DNA from 3 places in the Variovorax sp. Soil_C_12 genome. Region 2 is predicted to be linked to each of the others. Evidence: predicted binding sites of a transcription regulator. Region 2 holds the regulator's gene; each other region holds the start of a gene.

Region 1 (2,198 bases), on a different contig from region 2:
CGGCTTCACCGCATCGGCGGTGTGCAGCGTGACCGACGAGCCGCCGACGCTGCTGGTGTGCCTGAACCGCTCGGCCTCGTGCTACCCGGCCTTCCAGGCCAACGGCGTGCTGTGCGTGAACGCGCTGGCGCCGGGGCAGCAGGCGCTCTCGGGCCTGTTCGGCGGCAAGACGCCGATGCAGGAGCGCTTCGCCGCCGGGGTCTGGCAGCGCAAGCTCACCGGCGCGCCGGTGCTCGAGGACGCGGCCGTCTCCTTCGACTGCCGCGTGTCGCATGCGACGCGCGTGGGCACGCACGATGTGCTCTTCTGCGAGGCGGTGGCCATCGCGATCGGCGGCACCGCCCATGGCCTCATCTATTTCGATCGCCGCTATCACGACATCTCGGCCGCGCCGCACTGAGCGGGCGCGCCGGATTCGTTCACAGCCTCTCAGTGCGCGACGATGCCGTCGAGCACGATGCGCTGCACGTTGGCCACCGTTTCCTCGAAGAACTCCGGGTCGTCCAGCGTGCGGCCGGTGATCGCCTGCACCTGCACGCCGAAATCGGCGTAGTGCTGGGTGGTGGCCCACAGCGCGAAGATCAGGTGGTGCGGATCGACCGGCGCGAGCTTGCCGGCCGCGACCCACGCGCGAATCACCTCCGACTTGCGCGTCACCAGGTCGCGCAGCTCGCGATCGAGCTCGTCGCGCAGCAGCGGCGCGCCCTGGATCATTTCCAGGCAGAACAGCCGCGAGGCATCGGGCTGGTCGCGCGAGATCACCAGCTTGCGCCGGATGTAGTCGCCGATCGCCTGCCGCGGGTCCTGCTCGGCACTGAAGCCGCGCAGCGGCTCCAGCCACACCGCGAGCAGCTCGCGCAGCGCGCTGACGTACAGCTCCTCCTTGTTGGCAAAGTAGTAGAGCAGGTTGCTCTTGGAGACATCGGCGCGCGCCGCCACCTGGTCGACGCTGGTGCCGTGCAGGCCGTAGCGCGAGAACAGGCCGAGCGCGGCGCGCAGGATGGCCGCGCGCTTGTCCTCGATCTGGCGCAGCCGGCGGCTCACCGCGGCGGCGCTGCGCGCGGCGGGCGCGCGCTTGGCGTGCACGCGCTTGAGCGCGGGCGCTTCGAGGATCGGCTTGGACGGCGTCTTGCTGCGTGTCTTGGGCATGAGGGCGCTTCTCTCTCCTGCGGGATTTTGCTTCTCTACGGCGCGTCCGCATGCACGAGCCATACCGGCGATGGTACGCACCACGGCAACACGGCGCGCGCACTCATTCGCCGCGCGGCGCGCCGCGCACGCACCACGCCGCGGCGGGAAAGGGCATTTGTCCATTTGGTCCAACTGGCATGGACGTTGCATGGCGATGACACCGGCGAGCCGCGCGCACCGGCTCGAATCCACCGTCACCGAAGGATTGAAGGCATGACCCTGCTGTCCGTTCCGATCATCGATCTCGCCCCTTACTTCGCGGGCACGGCCGAAGGCAAGGCCGAGGTGGCGCGCCAGGTCGGCGAGGCCTGCCGCAGTATCGGCTTCCTGGTCATCAAGAACCACGGCATCGCCCCCGAGCTCATTGCGCGCGTCTCCGCCGTCTCGCGCCGCTTCTTCGATCTGCCCTTGGCCGACAAGCGCAAGGTCGACCGCCCGCGCGACGACGCGGTGCGCGGCTACAGCGCGGTGGGCGAGGAGGGGCTGTCGTACAGCCTGGAGGAAGCGGCCCCCGGCGATCTGAAGGAGTCCTTCTCGATCGGACCCTCGAACGTGCCCGAGGACGAGTACCACCGCGGCGAGGCGGCAGGCCCGCACTTCGAGCCCAATGTCTGGCCCGGGCTGCCGGACTTCCAGCCGGCCTTCGACGACTACTTCGAGGCCATGAGCGATCTCTCGCGCTCGCTGATGCGCATCTTCGCGCTCGCGCTCGCGCTGCCCGAGACCTTCTTCGACGACAAGATCGACCGGCACATCAGCATGTTCCGCGTACTGAGCTACCCGCCGCAAACCGAGGCCGCGCTGCCCGGCCAGCTGCGCGCCGGCGCCCACAGCGACTACGGCAGCCTCACCGTGGTGCTGCCCGATGACAAGGGGCTGCAGGTCTTCAACAAGGCCGGCCAGTGGGTGGATGTGCCGATGGTCGAGGGTGGCCTGGTGGTGAACATCGCCGACCTGATGATGCAGTGGACCAACGACCTGTGGGTGTCGACGCTGCATCGCGTGGT
Region 2 (2,198 bases):
CCGGCCACCGCCATCGCGCCGTCGGCGATGAAGAGCTTGTTGTGCATGCGCCGGTTGACGCGGCTGAAGTCGAAGAGCGAGGCCGAGAAGCGCCTGAGCATGCTGCCGCGCCCGGCCGGGAAGGGGTTGAAGAGGCGCAGCTCGAGGTTGGGCGTGGCGGCCAGGGCGAGCAGCAGCGCGTCCTCGCCCGAGGTGTAGAGGTCGTCCATCAACAGCCGCACGCGCACGCCGCGCCGGGCCGCGTCGCGCAGCGTGCGCAGCAGGTAGCGGCCGGTCTCGTCGTTGTGGATCTGGTAGTACTGCACGTCCAGCGTGCGCTCGGCGCGCCGCGCCAGCTCGAGCCGGGTGTTGAGCGCGAAGTCGCCGCCCGGCATGAGGCGGAAGCCGCTCAGGTCGGGGTCGGGCTGGGCGCTTTTCGCGATGCGGCCCAGCGTGGTGTCGGGGGAGAGCGGCACCGCCTTCGAAGGCGTGCGCTCGAACTCGGCAGGCAGCATGGCACAGCCGCTGGCCAGGAAGAGCACCCCCATCAGCGCCAGGCCCAGACGCATCCACTGCGGCCAGAGGCTTGGGCGCGCGCTCATCGCTACAGGGCCTTGCGCAGGTTGGCCGGCGCGATGCGCAGCGCCTCACGGTACTTGGCCACGGTGCGGCGCGCGCACTCGATGCCCTGCTCCTTGAGCATCTCGGAGACCTGGCTGTCCGACAGCGGCCGCTTCGCATCCTCGGCGCTCACGAACTGCTTGATCAGCGCGCGCACCGCGGTGCTGGAGGCGTTGCCGCCGGTCTCGGTGCCCAGCGCCGAGCCGAAGAAGTACTTGAGCTCGACCGTGCCGTAGGGCGTGGCCATGTACTTGGCGGTGGTCACGCGGCTGATGGTGGACTCGTGCAGGCCGAGCTCGTCGGCGATCTCGCGCAGCACCAGCGGCCGCATGGCGAGCTCGCCGTGGACGAAGTAGTTCTTCTGCCGCTCCACGATGGCGTTGGAGACGCGCAGGATGGTGTCGAAGCGCTGCTGGATGTTCTTGATGAACCAGCGCGCCTCCTGCAGCCGCTGCGACAGCGCCTGGCTGCCCTCGCCCTTGTGGGCCTTCAGCGCGCCGGCGTAGATGTCGTGCACGCGCAGCCGCGGCATGACCTCGGGGTTGAGCATGACGCGGAAGCGGGCGCTGGTGCCGTGGCCGATGCGCGTGACGATCACGTCGGGGATGACCACGTTGCGCTCGACGTCGACGAAGCGGCGCCCGGGCTTGGGCTCCAGCCGGGCGATCAGCTGGAGGGCGGAGCGCACCTCCTCTTCGTTGCTGCGGGTGAGCGTGGCCAGGCGCTTGAAGTCGCGCTTGGCGAGCAGCTCCATCGGGTGCTTGCAGATCGCGATCGCAGTCCGCCGCACCTGCACCTCTTCCTCGGTGTCGTCCTTTTCCTGCTCGGCGCGCAGCTGGATGGTGAGGCACTCGGCCAGGCTGCGGGCGCCGACGCCGACCGGCTCCAGGCTCTGCAGCAGGCCCAGCGCGACCTGGAAGTGGTGCACCAGCTCGTCGAACTGGTCGTTGTCGTCGCCGGCCAGGCCCGAGGCCAGGGCCGGCAGCGAGTCCTCGAGGTAGCCGTCGTCGTTGAGCGACTCGATCAGGAAGCGCAGCGCGGCGCGGTCGTTCTCCTCCAGGCGCAAGGACAGCGCCTGGCGGTGCAGGAAGGACTGCAGCGACTCCTGGCTCCTGGCCAGCTCGGTCGCATCGGGGCGCTCGTCGTTGCCGAGGTTGTTGGCGCGCGCGGGGGCATCGCCGCCCCATTCGCTGTCGTCCGGCGCCAGGTCGACCGTGCCGTCGCCTTCCCAGTCGGGCTCGCTCTCGGGGGCATCGGCGGCTGCCGCCGTCTCGCTGTCGGCGGGGGACGCCGGCGCAGTGTCGGCAGCGGCCGGGGCGGGCCCGGCGACGAAGTCGCTCTCGCCTTCGGCCTGGCGGTCGTCATCGCGCACCGGCGCATCGGCGGATTCGAGCCCGAACTCCTCGCGCGGGGCTTCGTCGGCGGTGCGCTCCAGGAACGGGTTCTCGTCGAGCATCTGCTCGACCTCCTGGCTCAGCTCGAGCGTGGACAGCTGGAGCAGCCGGATCGACTGCTGCAGTTGCGGCGTGAGCGCCAAGTGCTGCGAGACCCGCAGCGAGAGCCCTTGCTTCATCTCTACATCCGGAAGTGCTCGCCGA
Region 3 (2,198 bases), on a different contig from region 2:
ACAATAAGGGCATCGATTTCATCTCTCTTCCAATCCAATTCGCTCAACAGCTTTTCCGTGGCATCGAACGCCAGATCTGAAAAGCATTGCCAGTCGGGGCAAATGCGCCGATTTTGGATTCCAATATTTCGCACCAACCGTTCACGCTCGGAGCGCTTATTCGGAGCGCAATCTTCCAGATTTGATAAAATTCTCTTCGGGACGCACGAAGTCATGCCGGCAAAACGCACGCTATGGAGTTTGGACAAACCCATAGTCCGTCACCCCAGCAGCTTATAAAGATCGTTGAGGGTCACACAATCTTTCAAATCATCGCCAACAATGGTTTTTTCGTAATCTACATCGAACATAACAATTACACCCAGAGCTGCTAGCGAGTCCCATTCGGGTAAGCTGCGCAGTTCTGTCTCGGGCGTCACTTCCACGGGCTCTTGGAAATCCACGGCAATTAGAAAGTTGTCGATGAACTGCTCAATTGTAGTCGTGTGGCTCGCTGTAGATATGCTTGTCATGATGTTTGGATCTAACTAAGTGTTGGGTCGAGTGACGTTCAGTTGCGCGTATTATCAGTCAAAAATCGCAAAATGGTTCTGCGTGAAATTTAACATCACCTGGCCCGGAATCTGATTGCCTGGAGGCGATAGATAAAACCAAATTGCAGAGGACAAATTTTTAGAATGAACAAAGCCGCCCGAGGGCGGCCTTGTCTTAGAAGTGCAACGAGTTCAGGTGCGGCACTCGGCGGGAGCGTACTTGCCATTCAGCGTGCCTTTCTGGCCGAGAACAGCGGCCGGACTGCCAGCAGACGTGCAAGTCCAGCTGATCGAACCTGCAGTGGGGATGGTGGTCGCAGTGGCGGTGCCGCCAGAGAACACAGCACCAGAAGTCTTGCCACCGTTGATCGGGTTCAGGATGAGTGTCTTGCCGCCGCCATCGATGGAATTATCAAAGGTGATGGTAATGAATCCTGCAGCTTGGTCGATCGTCATGCTGGCCACGTTCTTGGTGGCAGCAGGTGCTGTCCAGCCCGAAGCATAAGGAGCCCCGTTTGCCGCGTTCTCTGCGATGGAGGTCTTTGCTGCGCCTGCCAGCGAAAGGCCTTCCGTGACCTTCGCGCGGACGGTGTAGTCCTGATAAGCCGGCAGCGCCACAGCCGCCAAGATACCAATGATCGCGACAACGATCATCAGTTCGATAAGGGTGAAACCCTTTTGCACGTTACGTGCGATGGAACGACGGTTCATTCAAGAAACTCCTGGTAGGTTGAGGGGCCCGAGGAAGGCCCCCGGTGCGTTCAACCTTCCGCAGCATCCGTGCCATCCCCGTTGCACGTGCTTCGACGCAGTCAAACCGTCTAATAGTTCACGCTCTGCTTACGTCATGTGACATATCCCGTTGCGGATTTGGCACAGTGAGTGACAAATTTTGTCAGTCCCCGACGCTCCGAGTCAGACCTGAAGCACGCCGGCAGCCTCCAGCCACCGAATGTCCCACCCCCGCCCGCCCCCGTGCATCTGCGACCCATCCGCCAGCGCGGCGATCTGGCTCATGATCTCCTCGGTCTCCGCCGGCTTGGTATGCGTGATGTAGATCGGGTAGTCCTTGTCGCCCGCGATGTGCGCCAATTCATCCGCCAGCGTCGCCGGCGACAGATGCAGGCTGCGCTTTGCGAGCGCCTGCTCCCGATTGCTGAAGGCCGTCTCGATCACCAGCATCGCCACATCCAGCTGATTGACCCGCCGCCAGAACGCCGGATTCCGCTCGGTATCCCCGCTGAAAACCCAATGCGGACCGCCCTTGGCGCAGCGCACGGCATACCCACAGGCCGGCACCGTGTGGACAGCCGGCAGCACCTCGATGTTCTTGAGCGCCTGCGTTCCCAGCTGCAACTCCTGCCCGACCACGATGTCGTGGAAGCTCACGAAGGGCGCCTCCAGGCTCGGGATGGTCGAAAAGTCCGGCCAGATCACGTTGTTGAACACATGGGCCCGCAGCGCCTCGATGGTGGCGCGCAAGGCATGCACGCGCAGCGGCTTGTTGCGGCGGCTGGCCACCGCGTCCAGCATCAGCGGGAGGGCGGCCACGTGGTCCAGGTGGGAATGGGTGAGCACCACGTCGTCGATGGCGCCCATTTCGTCGAGGCTCAGGTCGCCCACGCCGGTGCCGGCGTCGACCAGCAAGTCGCTGTCGACCAGGAA

Evidence for each region. Region 2 encodes sigma-54, which starts transcription at its own class of promoters, with help from an activator protein. Its sites were predicted from a motif close to TGGCANGNAANCTGCTTT; they were not measured.
Region 1: a site for sigma-54 is predicted at 1,325-1,342, ahead of AC3A6X_RS31135 (isopenicillin N synthase family dioxygenase). Genes of this name have one in related genera too.
Region 3: a site for sigma-54 is predicted at 1,302-1,319, ahead of AC3A6X_RS21530 (pilin). Genes of this name have one in related genera too.

What each region holds. Positions count from the first base shown of each region.
Region 1 covers NZ_JBDGIO010000017.1:117,878-120,075, reverse strand. The annotation lists gene rutF (NADH-dependent FMN reductase RutF) at 1-400, shown strand, start outside; gene rutR (HTH-type transcriptional regulator RutR) at 430-1,149, opposite strand; gene AC3A6X_RS31135 (isopenicillin N synthase family dioxygenase) at 1,405-2,198, shown strand, end outside.
Region 2 covers NZ_JBDGIO010000018.1:44,148-46,345, forward strand. The annotation lists gene AC3A6X_RS31495 (phospholipase D family protein) at 1-548, opposite strand, end outside; gene AC3A6X_RS31500 (RNA polymerase factor sigma-54) at 584-2,173, opposite strand; gene lptB (LPS export ABC transporter ATP-binding protein) at 2,176-2,198, opposite strand, start outside.
Region 3 covers NZ_JBDGIO010000008.1:29,201-31,398, forward strand. The annotation lists gene AC3A6X_RS21520 (ketoacyl-ACP synthase III) at 1-254, opposite strand, end outside; gene AC3A6X_RS21525 (acyl carrier protein) at 261-512, opposite strand; gene AC3A6X_RS21530 (pilin) at 726-1,244, opposite strand; gene AC3A6X_RS21535 (MBL fold metallo-hydrolase) at 1,449-2,198, opposite strand, start outside.